DNA from 2 places in the Gorillibacterium terrae genome. Region 2 is predicted to be linked to the other one. Evidence: predicted binding sites of a transcription regulator. Region 2 holds the regulator's gene; the other holds the start of a gene.
The links. Region 2 encodes Rex, which represses fermentation and respiration genes when NADH is low (regulators of the CRP and FNR family bind a similar motif). Its sites were predicted from a motif close to TTGTGAAATATTTCACAA; they were not measured.
Positions count from the first base shown of each region.

Region 1: ACSEXS_RS10440 (cytochrome ubiquinol oxidase subunit I) is a predicted target of Rex. The motif match lies at 1,202-1,219, and genes of this name have one in related genera.

Region 1 covers NZ_JBPPGI010000002.1:43,951-53,461, reverse strand. The annotation lists gene ACSEXS_RS10440 (cytochrome ubiquinol oxidase subunit I) at 1-1,135, opposite strand, end outside; gene yicI (alpha-xylosidase) at 1,529-3,856, opposite strand; gene ACSEXS_RS10430 (AraC family transcriptional regulator) at 4,001-4,897, shown strand; gene ACSEXS_RS10425 (hypothetical protein) at 4,953-6,092, opposite strand; gene ACSEXS_RS10420 (hypothetical protein) at 6,244-6,396, shown strand; gene ACSEXS_RS10415 (Gfo/Idh/MocA family protein) at 6,502-7,563, opposite strand; gene ACSEXS_RS10410 (YitT family protein) at 7,721-8,566, opposite strand; gene ACSEXS_RS10405 (MurR/RpiR family transcriptional regulator) at 8,811-9,511, shown strand, end outside.
Region 2 covers NZ_JBPPGI010000002.1:541,633-551,143, reverse strand. The annotation lists gene ACSEXS_RS12595 (acetate/propionate family kinase) at 1-241, opposite strand, end outside; gene ACSEXS_RS12590 (3-hydroxyacyl-CoA dehydrogenase family protein) at 238-1,110, opposite strand; gene ACSEXS_RS12585 (MarR family winged helix-turn-helix transcriptional regulator) at 1,504-1,920, shown strand; gene ACSEXS_RS12580 (NAD(P)H-binding protein) at 1,917-2,741, shown strand; gene ACSEXS_RS12575 (AAA family ATPase) at 2,770-4,272, opposite strand; gene ACSEXS_RS12570 (hypothetical protein) at 4,265-4,798, opposite strand; gene ACSEXS_RS12565 (cell wall elongation regulator TseB-like domain-containing protein) at 4,940-5,476, opposite strand; gene ACSEXS_RS12560 (amidohydrolase) at 5,476-6,780, opposite strand; gene ACSEXS_RS12555 (DUF47 domain-containing protein) at 6,993-7,610, shown strand; gene ACSEXS_RS12550 (redox-sensing transcriptional repressor Rex) at 7,736-8,362, opposite strand; gene dinG (ATP-dependent DNA helicase DinG) at 8,359-9,511, opposite strand, start outside.

The DNA.
Region 1 (9,511 bases), 500 kb from region 2:
TGGCGATGAAGGGCATCGAAATCGCGTATACGGCGGCCATTGAGAACCATTTGGGCGCGTTGTCCATTTTCTTTTTCCAGTGCAGATACAGGCCGTACGCGAACAGCAGGAAGCTGATGACGCCCGCCGCGATCATGATCCGGAAGCTCCAGAACGTGGTCCGCACGGGAGGAATGTAGTTGGCTTCGCCGTATTTTTGCGTATATTCCGCCTGCAGCTCGTTGATGCCCTTCACTTCTCCCGAGAACTTGCTGTAGGAGAGGAAGCTGAGCAGGCCGGGAATGTTGATTTCAAAATCGTTCTTCTTGCCTTCCGTATCGATCGCCGCGATGAGGTTCCAGCCGGCAGGGTCGCCGCTCTTGCCCCACTGCGCTTCGCTTGCGGCCATCTTCATCGGCTGGGTCTGAACGAGGTACTGGGCCTGGGCGTGCCCGGAGAAGGCGACGCCGAAGAAGCCGATCAGGCCGAGAATCCCGGCGATTTTGAAGGTGCCTTTAAACAGCTCCGCATCCTGCTTCTTCATCACCTTCCAGGCGCTGACGCCGAATACGAAGGCCGCACCGGTCAACAGAGCTCCGGAGAAGGTGTGCGGGAATTCGACCAAGAGCTGTCCGTTGGTCAGGAGCGCGAGGAAATCGTTCATCTCGGCGCGGCCGTTATTGATCGTATAGCCGACCGGATGCTGCATAAACGAGTTGGCAAGCAAAATCCAAAGCGCAGAGATCGTCGTGCCGATGAAGACGAGCCAGATGGTCAGCAAATGGACCTTCTTGCTCAGCTTATCCCAACTGAAGATCCAGATCCCGAGGAACGTGGATTCCAGGAAGAAAGCAAGCAACGCTTCAATGGCGAGCGGAGCGCCGAAGACGTCCCCGACAAACCGGGAGTAATCCGACCAGTTCATTCCAAACTGAAATTCCTGCAGGATCCCGGTGACAATGCCGACGGCAAAGTTGATCAGGAACAGCTTTCCCCAGAATTTGGCCAAGCTCTTATACGAGTCCTTGCCGGTTCTTACATACATCGTTTCCATGATGGCGACATACAAGGCCAGGCTGATGGATAGAGGTACGAAGAAAAAGTGGAAAATCGTGGTTGTCGCAAACTGCAGCCGCGACAGGAATACTACGTCCATCCTTGCCCCTTCTTTCATTGGTTTATCCTCATGTAGGCTTACTGTATCCCACGGGATTTTTCTTATATATGATATATATCACATGAATCCCGGACGGATCGAAATTAAAAAAGGCGATATTATGTCCAAACGATAAACATATTGTGAAAATCGACGCAAACAATAAGAATATTCAAATTTATTGGTTAATAATTCCTAATCTTAATTGTGAGAAAAATCCGCTGCTTGTCGGTTTATGACGAGTTATGCCATAGGTTGCCCCTTCACGTCCTCCCTTACCAATGGGCTTCTTCTGATTTCCCCGCCAATTCTTCCGGGTGCCGCCAACCCAAAAAACCCCTGTGCCGTATGGGAATACGGACACAGGGGCAATGGTCGGGACGGGGCAGACGTTTAGTCGGCCAGTTCGATCGTAAGCCGGAGGTTGCGCTCGCCGGCCGGAACGCGGATTCCTTCGGCGGTAAGCTCGGCGGAGGCACCGCTCACGGACGAGGCTTGCTCCATGCCGTGCAGGGAGATCGAGAACGGCTTTCCGCCGCCTTCGACGGTCACTTCGACGGTTTTTCCGTTGCGGACCGCACGGGCCGTAAGCTCGATCTCACCGGAGCGATTCCGGATCGACGCTTCCGCCGCCTTCCCGTCTTCCAGCGCGTAGAGACCCAGATCGGCGCCGTCGGCGTGATCGTAGTCGGGCCGGACTTCGTTCGCTCCGGTCGCCAGGATCGAGTTCGGCCGAACAAACAGCGGCAGGCTGAAGAAGTCGTAGGTTTCCTTGAACCAGCGGCCGCCCTGCACGGTCTTGCCGCTCAGGAGGTGCGTCCAGGTTCCTTCCGGCAGGTAGTATGTCACCCGGCCGGCTTCGTCGAAGACCGGAGCGACGAGCAGGTTCGATCCGAGCATATACTGCCGGTCCAACTGATCCGCGGTCGGGTCTTCCGGGAACTCGAGCAGCATCGCACGCATCGACGGGATTCCCTGCTCGTGGGCCGTTCCGGCCGTGTCGAACAGATACGGCATGAGGCGGCATTTCAGCTTGGTGAAGAAGCGGGTGACGTCGACGGCTTCGTCGTCGTAGACCCACGGAACCCGGTACGATTCGCTGCCGTGCAGGCGGCTGTGGCTGGACAAGAGGCCGAAGGCCAGCCAGCGCTTGAACACATGCGCCGGAGCTTTGTTCTCGAAGCCGCCGATGTCGTGGCTCCAGAAGCCGAAGCCGGACAGGCCGAGCGAGAGGCCGCCGCGCAGGCTTTCGGCCATCGATTCGTAGTTGGCGTAGCAGTCGCCGCCCCAGTGAATCGGGAACTGCTGGCCTCCGGCCGTAGCCGAGCGGGCGAACAGCGCCGCTTCGTTCTTGCCGAGCTTTTCCTCCAGCACTTCAAAGACGACCTTGTTGTACAGCTGGGTGTAGTAATTGTGCATCTTGAACGGATCGGAGCCGTCGAAGTAGACGACGTCGGTCGGAATCCGCTCGCCGAAGTCGGTCTTGAAGCAGTCGACGCCCATATCGACGAGGCCCCGCAGATAACCGGCGTACCAATCGCAGGCGTCCGGGTTGGTAAAGTCGACGAGCGCCATGCCCGCCTGCCACATGTCCCACTGCCAGACGTCGCCGTTCGGCTTTTTCACCAGATAGCCGCGCTCCATTCCTTCCTGGAACAGGCGGGAACGCTGGGCGATGTAGGGGTTGATCCAGACGCAGACCTTGAGACCCTTGTCATGGATGCGGGACAGCATGCCGACCGGATCGGGGAATACATCCTTATCCCACTCGAAGTCGGTCCAGTGATAGCCCTTCATCCAGAAGCAGTCGAAGTGGAATACGTGCAGCGGCAGGTCGCGCTCCGCCATCCCGTCGATAAAGGACATGACCGTCTCTTCGTCGTAGCTGGTCGTGAACGAGGTGGTCAGCCACAGGCCGAAGGTCCAGGCGGGCGGCAGTGCAGGCTTGCCGGTCAGGTCGGTGTATTTGACCAGCACATCCTTCGCGGTCGGGCCGTCAAACAGGAAGTATTCCAGCGATTCGCCTTCGACGCTGACTTGAACCTTTTTGACCTTTTCGGAGGCCACTTCGAGGGAGACCTTCTCCGGCTGGTTGATGAACACGCCGTATCCCTTGTTGGTCACATAGAACGGGATGTTCTTGTAGGCCTGCTCGGAGCTCGTGCCGCCGTCTTCGTTCCAGATGTCGACCGTCTGGCCGTTCTTGACAAAAGCGGTGAACCGCTCGCCGAGGCCGTAGACGTATTCGCCGACGCCCAGGTCGAGCTCTTCGCGCACATAGGCGCGGCCGTTCTCGGTGAGGTAGCCCATCGCTTTGAAGCCGCTGCCCGTCAGCCGCTCCCCGCCGCGGTAGAAGGCGACATCCCAAGGAATCGTCTTGGCGATGTGCACGCTGAGCGAGCCGCTGGTCATCACCTTGTGGGTATCGGTCTCCGTGATGACCGCGTGGCGGCCTGCCGCATCCTCCCTCAATTGGAAGACCGGGCCGCGCTCGCGGACGCCGAGGTTATGAATGATCTTGACGCCGATCACGCCGGGAGCGGGAGAACGGAATTCCACCGTCAGGAGCGGGGAGTTGAGCGTATCGCCGCGGTGACCGACCGGCCGGGGAGAGACGAATGCCGTCAAGATGCCGTCCCGTTCGGCAAAATCGACCGCTTGCACCGCGCCTTGAAGATCGACGCCGTCGCGAAGCATCCAATAGCCGTTGTTGAATTTCATGAGTGTTCCGCCTTTCTCTAGCAGATATGGGGGCTGAAAGCCTTTTCAACCCCTTATAGTTTGTATTATACTGATATCGAATGCGAACAACTAACATATCTATGCTTGTTTGTAACACGATATTGATGTTTCGAGGTGAACGCCATGGACCGCACCGCACGTCGGCTGCTGAAGGAAACCCGCGTCCACGGGAGCGACCGTTTTCCGCTCGCCGTCTATCAGTTCGACTATCCTGCCGGGCAGCATGTACTCGATACCCATTGGCATCCGGAGGCGGAATTTTTCCGGGTCACGGCCGGCGAGGTGCTGATCCAGGCCGATACGGAATTCTTCCCCGTCCGGGCGGGGGAGATGGTGTATTTCGACGGCGGCGACATCCAGGCCGGGTATGCGCTCGGCGATGCCGGCTGCAGCTTCGAAGCGATCGTGCTCGATCTCGGCTTCCTCGCCGGCGGAAGCTTCGACGCCGTCCAGGAGCAGGCTCTCTTGCCCCTGCTGCAGAAAAAGCGTACCTTTCCCCGCGTCCTCAGGCCCGACTCCGCCAGCGAGCGGCGGATGGTCGCCTGGATCGGGGAAGCCTGCCGGGCCGCCCGCTCGGAACAGCCGGGGTACGAGACCGCGGTGAAAGGCTACCTCTATCTGGCTCTGGCCGAGCTTCAGGCCAGCGGCCTCGGCACCGACCGCAGCGGCAGCGCCGGAGGCGCGGACAGCGTCAAGGTGGAGCGGTTGAAGAAGGTGATCGGGTATATCCAGGACAACTTCCACCGGCCCGTCCGCATCGAGGAGCTCGCTTCCCTCATCCCGATGAGCGAGGGGCAATTCTGCCGCTTCTTCAAAGCCATGACCGGCAAGACGCCGATCGAGTACGTCAACGCTTACCGGGTCCGCCAGGCGGCCGAGCTGATCCGCTCCACCGACCGCAAGCTGTCCGACATCGCCCTCGATACCGGCTTCGACAACCTGAGCTATTTCAGCAAGGTGTTCCGCCAGGAGACCGGCGACACGCCCTCGGGCTTCCGCAAAAAGAAGCCCTCCGCCTGAACGGGGAGCCTCCTCCTTATTCTGCCGATCACATCGCCGCCGCTTGCTTTTTCCGTCAATTCTCCGCAGCTCGCCATTCCGCCCGCTCCGGCGCGAGGCGGCCGTCCGTCAAGCGGTACGTCACGGCGAGAACGCCCGCCGTCTCGCGGGCGCCGTCCAAGCGGACGGTGCGCTCCGTCACCAACCGGGTTTGATCCGCAGTAAGCCGATACCCGGTGAGCTCGGTTTCGGAGACGGCCACCCGGATGCTTCCGGCCTTCTTCTCACCGCCGTACTTGGCGGTAAACTCGGCCGAAAGGGGCAGAGTCCCGCCCGCGGCAAGCCCGAGGAATCGGACGGTTCCCTGCGTATCGCCCGCATTCCAGTCAAGCGTTCCCCGCTGGATCTCCGCGCTGCTCCACAATACCCGCCAACCCTTCTCTTCCCATGCGCATACGTACAAATCCGGTTCAAGGCCTCTGATCGTCGAATAAGGGGAAACCACCAGCACAGCGGCGCGGCTCCCTGCGGAATCGCGCATCTCCAGCAGCTGCTGAGCTTTCACCGCCGCCGCCCCGGCTTCGTCTGCCAATCGCCGCGCCTGCCCCTCGTTGAACGGCTTCAGGGCGATCCGCTGTCCGGCTCCTTCCAGCACCAGGCTCCCGTTGTCCCGCAGCCGCAGCACGTCCTTTTTCCCATCTCCGGTGACGTCGAACTCCCCCTCGAACAGGACTTTCCCCTCATCCAGCCAATAGAACCGCCGGTCCGCCGGTCCGTCGAGCCGCAGCATCCCGAATATCGCCTGGGCATGGACGGGATCGGCGGCGAGATAGAGCCGGTTGTCGCCGTCCGCATGAGAGATCCCGCACTTCACCGTATACAGCAGCTCGCGGGAATCTCCGGGCCGCTTCAGCCGGTAATCGTACTGCTCCATGCTTTTAAACTGATCGTTGCACTCATAAGCGATATTGAAATCGGCAGGCATGGCCGTACGGAGCAACAGGTCCAGCTCATCGGCCGCTTGTCCGCGAACCGGATGCCAGCTTCCCCCGGGCTCCGCCAGCTGCAGCTCCGGTTCGTTTCCGTTCTCGTGTCCTTTGCCGCTTCCTATCCGGTCCGGTCCAGATGCGGCATTCGACGGCAGGAGGGCAATTGCGATGAGTAGGAACCCGCATACGGCGATCCGAAGCAGCCTGCCGATCCTTCCTTTCTCCACGACATCTCCTCCTTCTTCCTCTATTCATAGGACGTTTAGGATTCAGGAAAGGTTTGGAAACCCGGAACGGGAAGCGCTGCGGCATCTGGTTCTTCTTCCCGGGACAAGGGTAATAGAGAGCACATCCCAAAAGCCTAAGGAGGAGACCGCGATGCCAAGCAAAAAGAAAAGCCTCATGATGACGGCCCTCGGTATGGGCGTCACCTACCTCATGAACAACAAGGAAGCCCGCACGAAGGTAGTGAACGCCGCCAAGGCCGCCGCCGGGGCCTTATCGAATAATACCAAATCGAAGGTAAATTGACGGCCGCAGACCATGCGGTCAACCCAAAAAAGCATCGCCCCGTCTCCGGCGGCCCATCCGCAGGGAACGATGGCGATGCTTTTTTAATCCTGTCTTCGATAGGCTTTACAGGTCGAGATCCTTCAGCACTTCGCGCTTCTCGCCGGCTTCGAAGAGGGTCTCGATCAACCGCAGAACGCGGTACACTTCCTCGTTCTTGACGATCTGCGAGGAATGGCCGTTCAGCGTGGCGACAAAATTCTGATAGAAGGTTTGCGCGGGAGCCGGCGCCTTCTCGACCGGGAAGCGCAGCGTCGATTCCTCGGACGGCGGGGCCATCGTCTTGGTGAGCCCCTGTCCGGCTTGAATCGGCTTCGGCTCGACGCGGGCGACGTCGGGGTTGGACCGGACGACCTCCCCGTTCAGCTCCCAGTCGCGGATGACGACGGTCCCTTCCGTGCCTTTTACATACCAGCGAGGCAGGGTGACATAATTGGTCGTACCCACCTCGATCACCGCAATCAGCTCGTCCCGGAAACGGATATGCGCCGTAAAGCCGTCGTCGACTTCGGTGCCGAGAATGGTGCTGAACTCGGCTGCGACGCTGTCGATCTTGCTGTCCGTCAGGAGCAGGAGCTGGTCCAGCAGATGCACGCCCCAGTCGAGCAGCATTCCGCCGCCGTAAGCCTTCAGCTGGCGCCAGTCGCCGGGAATGCCGTTGGCGCCCTGCACGCGGGATTCAATGCGGAACACCTCGCCGATCTGCTTGGTTTCCGCGATGTGCTTAACGATCAGGAAATCCTCGTCCCATCGGCGGTTTTGGTGCACCGTAAAGATTTTGCCCGCCTGTTTGGCCGCCTCCACGATCTCCAGGAGATCGGCGCTGTGGATCGTCACCGGCTTCTCGCAGATGACATGCTTGCCCGCCTGCAAGGCCTTGATTGCGATTTCTTTATGCACATCGTTCGGCGTCGCCACCAACACGACATCTACGCTAACGTCGGCGAGCACGGCGTCCAGGCTCTCGTAAGACTTGAAGCCCGCGGCGGCGGCCAGCTCCATCCGGTAAGGCACGACGTCGTAAGCGCCCGTTACCTCAATTTGATCGACCGGTTCGATCAAGTGCGCATGATAGCTTCCCATGCCGCCGTATCCGACGATGGCGACACGATAGATCGTTTTATCCACCCGTACCTCTTCCCTTCGCTGGAATATCCGGTACTCATTTTAACACAAGCGCCGATTGCACCGATACGGCTAAAGTCCATAGAAACATGGCTAAAACGAAGAACAACCCACCGCTACTCAAAGCCTGAGTGGCACTGGGTTATTCTCCGCTCGGAACCTAATGAATATCCTTCTTCTTGAATCGCCCACCCATGACGTCGTGGATGTTGCCGATGGCGACGAAGGCGGTCGGGTCCTTCTCTTCGACAATCGATTTGAGCTTCGCTTCCTCCAATCGGGTGATGACGATGAAGATCACCTTTTTGTCATCGCCGGTAAAGGCGCCCTCGCCTTGCAGGAAGGTGACGCCGCGGCCGAGCCGGTAGGTGAGCGCTTCGCCGATTTCCTGGAACTTGTCGCTGATGATCCAGACCGATTTCGACTGGTCAATGCCCTCGATGGTGACATCGATCATCTTGAAGGCGATGAAGTACGCGATGAGCGAATACATGGCGCTGTTCCAGTTGAACACGAAGCCGGCGCTGCCGAGAATGAAGAAGTTGATGAACATGACGATCTCGCCCACCGAAAAGGGCGTCCGTTTGCTGACGAGGATGGCGACGATTTCCGAACCGTCGAGTGAGCCGCCCGCCCGGATGACCAATCCGACACCGACGCCCAGGCAGACGCCGCCGAAAACTGTAGCGAGCAGAGGAACGTCCGTGAGCGCGCGTACCGGATGCAAGAGTTCCGTACCGGCCGACATGACGACGACGGAGAAGAGAGTGGAGAAAGCGAAGGTTTTGCCGATTTGCTTGTAGCCGAGAAAGAGGAAGGGCAGATTGAGGACGAGCAAAAAGATGCCGATCGGAAGCCCGAACAAATGGCCGAGCATGATGGAAATCCCGGTGATCCCGCCGTCGATGATGTTGTTCGGCACGAGGAAAATTTCCAACCCGACCGAGAAAAGCAAGGACCCGAAGATCATGATAATCCCCCGGGACAGCAAGCGTGACGCGGTCATCCGGTTGTGCTGGATTTGAGCGATGGAGCCGTCTTGTGTCACATGAGCCAAAAAGAATCCCCCTTTATCCATCCGTATACTATAATTATATACTAAAGATTCGTAACCTTAATAGCAAAAATTCCGTCTCCGGGTTAACAAAGTTGCCATTGCATTGCGGCACCCGCGTTGTTATAGTGGAAATGTAAATAATTTTCTTGAAAATAGACTTTTTTATGAAAATAATTTTCGGGAAGTGATTCCGTTGAATTTGCTGAACGCGATCCGCGAGAAGGCACCCGCCCTCCACCCGCGCGAGCGGGAAATCGCCGCCTTCGTGCTGTCCCATCCGCAGGAAACGGTGCAGATGACCATCACCGAGCTGGCGGAGCGTTCGGGCGGAAGCACGGCGACGGTTTCGCGGTTCTGCCGGCTGTTCGTGGACGCCGGCTTCGGCGAGTTCAAGATGCAGCTTGCGGCCGACCTCCTGCAGTCGCCGCCGCTGAGCTATCAGGACATCGTCGCCGGCAATTCGCTGACGAGCATCGCCGCCGCGATCGAAGCCAACCACCTGCGCTCGATCGCCGACACCACCCGCTGCCTCGACCTGAAGGAGGTCGAGCGGGCCGTCGAAGCGCTGAACCGCGCCAGGCAGATCGACCTGTACGGTGTCGCCACCTCCGGGGTGGTCGCCCAGGACTTTTATCAGAAGCTGATCCGCATCGGCAAACGGGCCGTCATGTTCAGCGACTCCCACATGCAGCTTACCTCCGCTTCGGCTCTGACGAGCGAGGACGTGGCGCTGGCCATCTCGTACTCCGGCGAGACTCCGGAAACGGTGAAGGCGCTCCGCTCGGCGGCGGAAAGCGGAGCGACGGTCATCTCGCTGACCAAGTTCGGTCCGAATACGCTCGCTTCGCTCGCCTCCATCCGGCTCTGCACCTCGAACCTGGAGGCCGGGGTGCG
Region 2 (9,511 bases):
ACTCCAGCACGCCGCTGACTTTGTCGGTGAGCTTGTCCAGTACTTTGCGGATCGCCGTGTTGTGCTCCAGGATTTCGCTGACTTCCGTCACGGTTTCCTTGCCGGTCGGCTTGTGCGTCAGGATCGACGAGTCCATCCCGATCCGCTCCACGAGGCCCTTGGCGAGCACCGATTCGTCGGTCATGTCGTACAGCTGGTATTTCAGCGAGGAGCTTCCCGAGTTAATGACCAGTACCTTCATACCCGAACACCATCCTTGTTATAGCGGAAGAAGCCTTCTCCGGTCTTCACGCCGAGTTGTCCGGCCCGGACCATCTTCTTCAGCAGATAGTTGGGACGGTATTTCAATTCGCCGTATTCCTTGAACATCCGGGCGAGCGCCGCATTCACGGAATCCAGACCGAAGCGGTCGCACATTTCCAGCGGACCGTATTTGAAATCGTAACCGTCGCGCATCGACGCGTCGATATCCTCGGCCGTTGCGACCCCTTCGGACAGAGCGGCGATCGCTTCGTTGATCAGGATGCAGATCAGCCGGGTCGTCACGAGACCCGGAGATTCGTACACCTGAATGCCCTTCTTGCGCAGCGTTTCTTCCAGGAAGCTGCGGGCCGTCTGGATGGTCTCGTCCGAGGTGCGGATGCCGCGGACCACTTCTACGACGTCGATCTCGGTCATGGGAATCAGGAAGTGCATGCCGATCACGCGCTCGGGATGGGCGCAGGCGCCGGCGAGCTCGGTCAGGCTGAGCGTGGAGGTGGTGCTCGCAATGATGACTTCAGGCGGGCAAACCTCATCCAGCTTGCGGATCAGCTGCTTCTTGTTGTCGAGGTCCTCCGTGATGCTCTCGATGACGAGTTGACAGGAAGCGAGGTCTTCCAAGCTTTCCGCGCGGCGCAGGCGGCCGAGGATCAGCTTCTTCTCGGAGCTGGTAATGCCCCATTTCTCAATCTGCTTGTCCAGCCCGTTGCTGATGGTGGCTACCGCGGCGTCCAGCTTTTCGCTGCTGCTCTCCAGCATGTAGACGTCGAGGCCGCTCTTCGCCAGCATCTCGGCGATGCCCTGGCCGACGGTCCCGACGCCGACTAAACCGATTTTGGTAAATTTCATATGAACTCCACCCGCTTTTCATGGTCTATACGAATCCGATCGGTCTTGCACGAAAAGACTCGCGCAAAACACACCATGTTAAATGATACATGGTTTTCGAAAAATTTTCATCTTTTTCTGTCGGGCTTCACAAAAAAGCCACCTATTTCCCGGCTGCTCGACGACTGTCCCCAGCCTGCAGCAGACGCCCTACCGCCTTCAGTTTGCCCATTGGAGCCGTACGCGCATTCCCGGCAGACAAACCGACGGAGTTCGACCTGGCGAAAGGGATTGACGGAGAGCCGCGCTGGAAAGTATGATTTAGTTAATGACTTAACTAGTTTGGAGTGGTGCTTCATGCTTTCCCGGCAATCACTTCCGCAACAGCCGTTGCCGTCTCAGGTTTTTTTCGCCTTGGTCGACGCTACGGCGGAGCTCGTCGACATTTCGGAGAAGCATTGGCAATCCCTCGGGACGAGCGGTGCGCGAACGCGGATCTTGGTCGAGCTGATGAAGGAAGGCGGCTCTCTGCTTCCCTCAGCCCTTGCCCGCAAAATCGGCGTGACCAAAGCGAACATCAGCCTGCTCCTCGTGCCTCTGGAACGCGAAGGTTTGGTAAGCCGGGGTCCGCATCCCGAGGACGGACGGAAAACTGTCATCTCGCTGACGGCAGACGGAGAGCGGACCCTGCTCCGCAACCTTCCCGAGAACCGCAGACGAATCGAAGACCGCATGCAAGTTCTAAGCCCGGCCGAGCAACAAAGCCTCCTCGGGCTGCTGACCAAGCTGAAGAACAATCCCCCGGCGGAAGCCGAAAGGAGCTTACCATGACCCTTATCCTAACGGGAGCGAGCGGCAAGCTGGGCCGGTTGATCATTCGGAACCTGCTTGCCGCCGATCCGTCCGCCGACATCGTCGCATGCGTTCGCTGCCCCGAAGCGGCAGCCGATTTGGCGGAACAGGGCGTAACCGTCCGCCGCTGCGACTACGACCAGCCGGAGACCCTGGTTCCCGCCTTCAAGGAGGCGGACAAGCTGCTGGCGATCTCCAGTCCCCATCCGGACGATACCGTACGCATGCGCCAGCATGCCCATCTCGTGGAGGCCGCTAAGCGGGCGGAGGCGAAGCATCTCCTCTATACCGGCTTTGCCTTTGCCGAAAAAGGAACCGTCCCGCTCTGCCATCTCCATCTGGCCACCGAACAGGCCATCCGCGCCTCCGGCATCCCGTTCACCTTCCTGCGCAGCGCCTTATATACCGACGTAGCCGAAAGCTTCGGCCTTCGCCAAGCCCTAACGAGCGGCGCGGTGGTGACAGCTTCGGGAGCATGGAGGTTCAACACGGTCACCCGCAGCGACTTGGCCGCCGCCATAGCCGCCGTCCTGCTCGGGACTGGCTTCGAGAACCGCAGCTTCAACCTGACCGCAGCCCGGAGCTGGACGTTCCCCGACTTGGCTGCCGCCTTGGAAGCCGTGTACGGCCGGCCGGTTCAGCATCGGGTCGACCCTCAGACCCAGCACTGGATCTACGGATTCCTTAGCCGGATCGACAGCTCCTCGACCTCAGCCGACCTGCAGTGTCTCCTGGGGAGACCGCCGATAACGCTAACGGAAAGCATCCGCTCCCTGCTGGAGCAAGACCTCTCCGCCTAACCGAACGAAAAAAAGACGACGGGCTGTTTCAAGCCGTCGTCTTTTGTTTAATCATAGAAAGCAGGTTACGGAACTGTGCGCCCGACATGACCTCTTCCTTCACCAGGATGGCGAGGGATTGATGGAACACGTTGCGGTTGCGCTCCAGAATCTCGCGGGTATGCTCCGTGAGCTGGTTGATGATCCGGTTATTCTCCTTCATCAGTTCCTCTTGCGTGACCATCTCGCGGTCGACGATGCCGAGCGCGGTGAGTCCCGAATCCATCATCGTCTTCACCAGGTTAAGCACCTGTTCAAAATCGTTGCGCGAGCCGGTGCTGCGGTTGCCGTAAAACATTTCTTCCGCTACGGCGCCGCCGAGAGCGACCATGATCCGGTCCTCGAGCTCCTGCTTCGTATAGAGGTATTGATCCGCCTGCGGATTATGACGGACATAACCCAAAGCCTGGCCGCGCGGGCTGAGCGCAACCTGGGACACCGACCCCGGTTTGACCGCTTCGGCCATAATGGCATGCCCAAGTTCGTGCATGGCCACCCGCTCCCGCTCCTGCTTCGTGCTTTCGCGATCGGAGCGTTCCCCCATCAGCACTTTGTCCACCGCCGAGGAAAGATGGCGGTGCTCAATGACATCGCTGCCTTCTCTCATGGCGTAGACCGCCGCTTCATTCATCAAGCTTTCCAACTGGGCTCCGGAAAAATTATAAGATTCTTCCGCCACCTTGGCCAGATCGACATTCATGGCGATCGGCTTGTTTTTGGCATGGATATTCAGAATGTGCAGCCGTCCCTTCTTGTCGGGAAGGTCGACCTGAATCTGCCGGTCGAACCGTCCGGGACGCAGCAGCGCACTGTCCAGCATTTCCTTGCGGTTGGTAGCGGCCATGATGAGCACCCGCGGAGTTTCCGTGGTATGAATCCCGTCCATTTCGGTCAGGAGCTGGTTCAGCGTCTGATCGTATTCCCGATGCTGGCCGCCGTCCCGCTTGCCGCCGATCACGTCGATTTCGTCGATGAAGACGATCGCGCTGTCCTTGTTCTCTTTCTGCGCACGGGTACGGGCATCCTTGAACAGGTCGCGGACACGGCTCGCGCCGACGCCGACGTACATCTCCACAAATTCGCTGCCCGAGGCCGAGACGAACACGGAATTGGTATAGTGCGCCGCGGCCTTCGCCATCAGGGTCTTGCCGGTTCCCGGAGGCCCCTCGAGCAGAATGCCTTTCAGCGGGCGGATACCGAATTTCTTGATCTCATCGTGACGAATGAGAAAGTCCAGCGCTTCCTTCAATTCATTCTTCGCGCGGTCCTGGCCGCCGATATCTTCAAAGGTCAGATAAGACGGCGTCCGCGGCTTCGACTTGCGTTCCACCGCCGTGGCGATGGCTCCGCCCTTCGGGCGCGTGAACAGGAAGAAGGCCGCGACAAAAACGACGAGCGTCAGAAAAGGCACAATATTAACGCCGATGAAGGCCAGGAAGATTAACCCGGAGATCACGGCGCCGATGGCGATTTCTTTCCAGTATTTATTCATTCGGCCACACTCCCATGGATGCCGGAACCCGCGGCAGGATGATATATTTGCTGTTTTGACCGTCCGTCAACCGGATATAGACATTGACCTCGTCCATTTCCGTCATCGCTTGAAGCGAAGGAACCGATTTGGCTTGCTTATTCAACAACTCGGGGATATCCCCGTATTTTTTCGTATCCATCGCCTGGGCCACGCCGAACAGGGCATTCGACCACCAGTCGTCAATGGCGGCGGAGGACTGGCTCTGCACGTTGATTTGAATCTCGCGGCCCCCGACCAGCGAGGCTCCATCGGTCTTGATCGACTGATAGATCTGGCGGAGATTGGCGTCTTGGGACAGCTTTAAGGAAACAACGACTTGCTTATTGGAAAAAGTGGCGTCAACCTGCTCCACACCGGCATTTTTTTTGACGAGATCAGCCAGCGGATTCTCCATCGCATAACTGCGATACATAAACCATCCGCCAAAAAGAAGAGTTCCGGAGGTCAGCAGGGCGATAAGAATCGGCAATACTTTGAGCTTCATTAACGTCCGCCTTTCATTACTAGATTTTGATGCAACAAGCTGATAGACAATAGTATATCACATTTCGCTGCTTCGTGCGGGCAAAAATGAAAAAACACTGAAAAAATCCCCGGGAAATGACCCAGGGATTCTCAACCATGCTTATTGCAGACTGAGGAGCCACTTGTCGAGCAGCGCTCCGTCTTTAAACCGGTAAAAGTTGTAGTAGAGCTTTTTCTTGCCGTCTTCGCCCTTCATTCGGTAAAACGACTGCCAGGCGTAATCGCCGTTGAACATCGCCGGTACAATGCGCAGCAGCTCTACTCCCGGGCTATCCATGAGGGTCTGCTTGCGCACCCATTCCTTGGTGACCCCTGCATCGGCAAACTCGCTGTGCGTCTCATTGCCCGCCACCCACACCAGCATGCTCCGGCCCTCGCCGTCCGCGCCTTCCACGATCATCATCGGCGCATCGCCGACATACGAATCCACCCGGTCTACGGATTTCAAAGAGGTCTGGGCCATGGCCGTCTGCACGGCTGCATCCTCATCGCTCCAAATCTGCGATTGAATGGACAGATAAAACCGGTAGCCGACAAATGTCAAGACACCGAGAACGACCACCGCAATCAGCAGGATCTTCGTTCCGAGCCGCATTCCCGAACGCGATCCCCGCCGGCTCGACATCCGAATGGCCATCAGGCCCCCATCAGCTTCGCATAGCGTAGGCGAAACTCCGCTTTAATCTTCTCTTCGTCGAGCGTCACGCACTCGCCGTTCCGAACCAGCGCCCGCCCATCGACCCACACGTCCGTAACATCCTTGGCCGATGCGGAATAGACGACATGGGACAAGTAATTGGAGGCCGGCTCGAAATGCGGCTGATCGATATCGAGGGCGATGAAATCCGCCTTCTTGCCGGCTTGGAGCCGTCCTGTCTCGGGCAGCCATACGGACTCGGCCCCGGCCGCCGTCGCCATGCGGAAGGCTTCGAAGGCGGGAATGGCTGTGGGGTCGCCGCTCACTCCTTTATGAAGCAACGCGGCGAGACGCATCTCTTCGAACAGGTCGAGGTTGTTGTTGCTGGCGGAGCCGTCCGTGCCGAGCGATACCTTGACTCCGGCGTGCAGAAGCTCCGGTACGGGAGCGATGCCGCTCGCCAGCTTCAGGTTGCTGCCGGGATTATGCGACACCCGCACGTCATGGCGGGCCAGAATCGCGATCTCTTCCGCGTTCAGGTGAACGCCGTGGGCAACCAGGCAGGGGCGGTCGAATACGCCGAGCTTCTCCAGATGCTCGACCGGTCTTACCCCGTAGTCGCGGACATTCTGCTCCACTTCGCGCGCCGTCTCCGACATGTGGGTGTGGATCGGCAGATTCAGCTCGGCGGAGGCCTCGACGAAGCGGAGGATGTACTCCGGCGGACAGGTATACGGGGCATGCGGCGAGATCATCGTGGTGATCCGCCCGTTCGCCGCGCCGTTCCATTCCCGGGCAAAGCGGATCGCTTCCGCCAGCTTGGTCTCTTGGACGTCCGGCGGGCACAGCCCGATGACGCCGCGGGCGAGCACGCCGCGCATGCCGGACGCCTCCACCGCTTGAGCCACTTCATCCATATGATCGTACATGTCCACGAAGGCGGTGGTTCCGAATTTAAGCATTTCGACGATCGACAGAAGCGTGCCTGCCCGGACGTCCTCCGCCGTGAAGCGGGCTTCGTTCGGCCACATCTTCTCCTCCAGCCAGACCTGCAGCGCGAGATCGTCGCCGACTCCGCGAAGCAGCGACATCGCCGCGTGCCCGTGGGTATTGACGAGTCCGGGCATGAACAGCCGGCGGGTGCCGTCGACGATCTCGTCGAAGCCCTTCGCTTCTTCCTCCGGCGGGAGTGCAGCTCCCAGATAGACGATCCGGTCCCCCTCCACGACCATCGAACCCCGCAAGACAGGTTCTTGTTCATTTGCCGTCAAAAAAATTCCGTTCTTGATCCAAATGCGCTTCATCGCACCGATTCCTTTCACAGTTGAGGCTTCCTTCCCAATGTACAACGGGTTTCCGGCAAAAGCAAGGCGCCCGTCCGCTTCGAGGGTAAGCCAATGTGGCGCCGCTCATTGCTTTGTGCCGAATGTTTATGTTACTTTAACTGATAGATATCTCTTTACGGCTTGCCCGTACAGACCCGGTTAATCTCTATCCAAAAGGAGCAAAGGACACCATGTTTCAGAAGAAAAGCGACACGGACTTTTACGGACTCTTGCAAGAAGCGGCCGAGAACACGCTGGTGGCGGCCAACCTGTTCCGCGAGGCGATGAGCGGGGCCAAACCGCCCGTCACATATATCGATCAGTTGAAGGACCTGGAGCATAAGGGCGACAACATCACCCACATGATTTACCGCGGGCTCAACAAGGTATTCATCACGCCCCTCGACCGCGAGGACATCATGGACCTGGCCAACCGGATGGACGACGTCATCGACTATATCGAAGAGACCTCCGCCCGATTCGACTACCTGATCATCGAGAAGTCGGACGATTACATGCTGAAATTCGCCGAAGTCATCGTCGGCGCCTGCGAACACATCCTGGATGCGTTCAAGCTCCTGGCCAAGAAAAAATACAACCAGATCAGCGAGCATACGGTCATCATCAACAGCTACGAGAACGAAGGCGACCGGCTGCTGCGCGAAGGCATCCGCAAAATCTTCACTTCGCCGACCGACCCTTACAGCGATTTCAAGATCAAGGAGCTGTACGAGCGTCTGGAAAAAGCGACGGATGCCTGCGAAGGCGTCGCCAATATTCTCGACAGCATCATTCTCCGTTACGCTTAAGACAAGCGTTCCTCCACTTGAAAAGCATACGAATAAACGGGCTGTCCCTCCGGTTGTTCTCCGGATCGGGCAGCCCGTTTGGTTTGGGTTCGCGTAAGTCTGGCCGTTCGTCGGCCTTGGCGAGCCTACTCCAGATAATAAGCCAGGCTCTGCAGCTCGGTGGTAAAGTCGGCGTAATGCACGCGGACGCCTTCCTTCACCTTCAGAATCGCCGGAGCGAAGGACAGGATCGCTTCGACGCCGGCGTCGACGAGATCGTCGGCCACCTTCTGCGCCTCGGAGCCGGGCACGGTTACGATGCCGACCCGGATGTGCTGCGCCTTGACCGTGGCCACCATCTCCTCCATCGGCTGGACGGTGAGGTTGTTGATCGTCGTGCCCACAATCGAGGGCTGGGAATCGAACAGGGCGACGATGCGCATGTTGTCGTTCAAGTACGCGTTGTAGTTGCTGAGCGCCTTGCCCAAGTTGCCCGCGCCGACCAGAGCGACGGCGATGTCGCGGTCGAGCTTCAGGATGTGGCGGATTTTCTCGATCAGGTACTCGACATCGTAGCCGATGCCCTTCTTGCCGAAATCGCCGAAATAGGCGAGGTCCTTGCGAATCTGGGCCGGATTGAGATCAAGCCGCCGCCCCAAGTCTTGGGAGGAAACCGTCTGAACCCCGTTTCCCATCAGTTCGGTCAAGTAGCGCAGGTAAACGGGCAGGCGGCGTACCACCGCCTCCGATATTTTCTCCGTCGTCGTCTTCATGCCTCTTCTTCCCCTTCCATCCATTCGTGAATGCGCGGAACCACTTGGCCGACCGTCATATGCTCGATCTTCGGGCCCGGCAGCGAATACAAGAAATGCTTCCCATAATACGTCTCCAGAATTCTCGTGTCGTACACCATCACGATGCCCTTGTCGTTCGCCGTGCGCACCAGGCGGCCGAAGCCCTGCTTGAACCGGATAACCGCCTGCGGGACCGACAGCTTCATGAATGGATTCTGTCCCGCCTCCTTGAGCTTCTCGCTCTTCGCTTCAACCAAAGGATGGTTGGGCGGCTGGAAGGGCAGCCGAACGATCGCCAGGCAGCTCAGCGCTTCGCCGGGAATGTCGACCCCTTCCCAGAAGCTGCTCGTCCCGAGGAGAATGCTGGTTCCTCCTCCCTGGAACAGCTTCACCAGCTTGCTGCGGCTCGTGCTGTCGATGCCTTGGCCGAGTACCTGAATCCCCTCTCCGCCGAGCCGGTCCTTCAGCTCGCCGTGCACCTGCCGGAGCATCCGGTAAGAGGTGAACAGCACCAGCATCCGGCCGTTCATCGCCTTGGCAACCTCGGCGAGGGAATCGGTAAGGGCCGCGATGAATTCCGCCTCGCCCTTCACGCCCCGGAGAACGGGGAAATTCCGCGGGATGATCATCAGGGCTTGCTCCCGGTAACGGAACGGAGACGGCAGCAGAACAGTCCGCAGCCGATTCTCCGAGGCCGCCTTCTGCAAGCCAAGCTGCTCGGTTATATAATTGAACGTCTTGCCGACCGACAAGGTGGCCGAAGTGAGAATCACGCTGTCTTTGACCGAAAAGAGCGCATCCCGCAGCATGGCGCTGACGTCGATCGGTACGGCGAGCAGCTGCAGCGATTTGATCCGCTGCTGGGTCGTCCCTTCCATCCAGTAGACGAAACCGCTGTCGGACTGCTTCAGGAAGAAGCGCAGCGCATCCCGGTGCCGGTACAGCTCCTTGATGCCGCCCGCGATGTTGGTAACAAGCCCTTGCAGCTCCAACAGCTCCTCCTGATCCTTCATCTCGACGATCAGCTTATCCAGCGACTTGAGCACCGCCGTCATCCGGGCGTACAGCTCTTCCTCCCGGTCGAGCAGGGTTCCCCAGCCCGCCGGCTGGCGTCCCTCGGGGATGCGC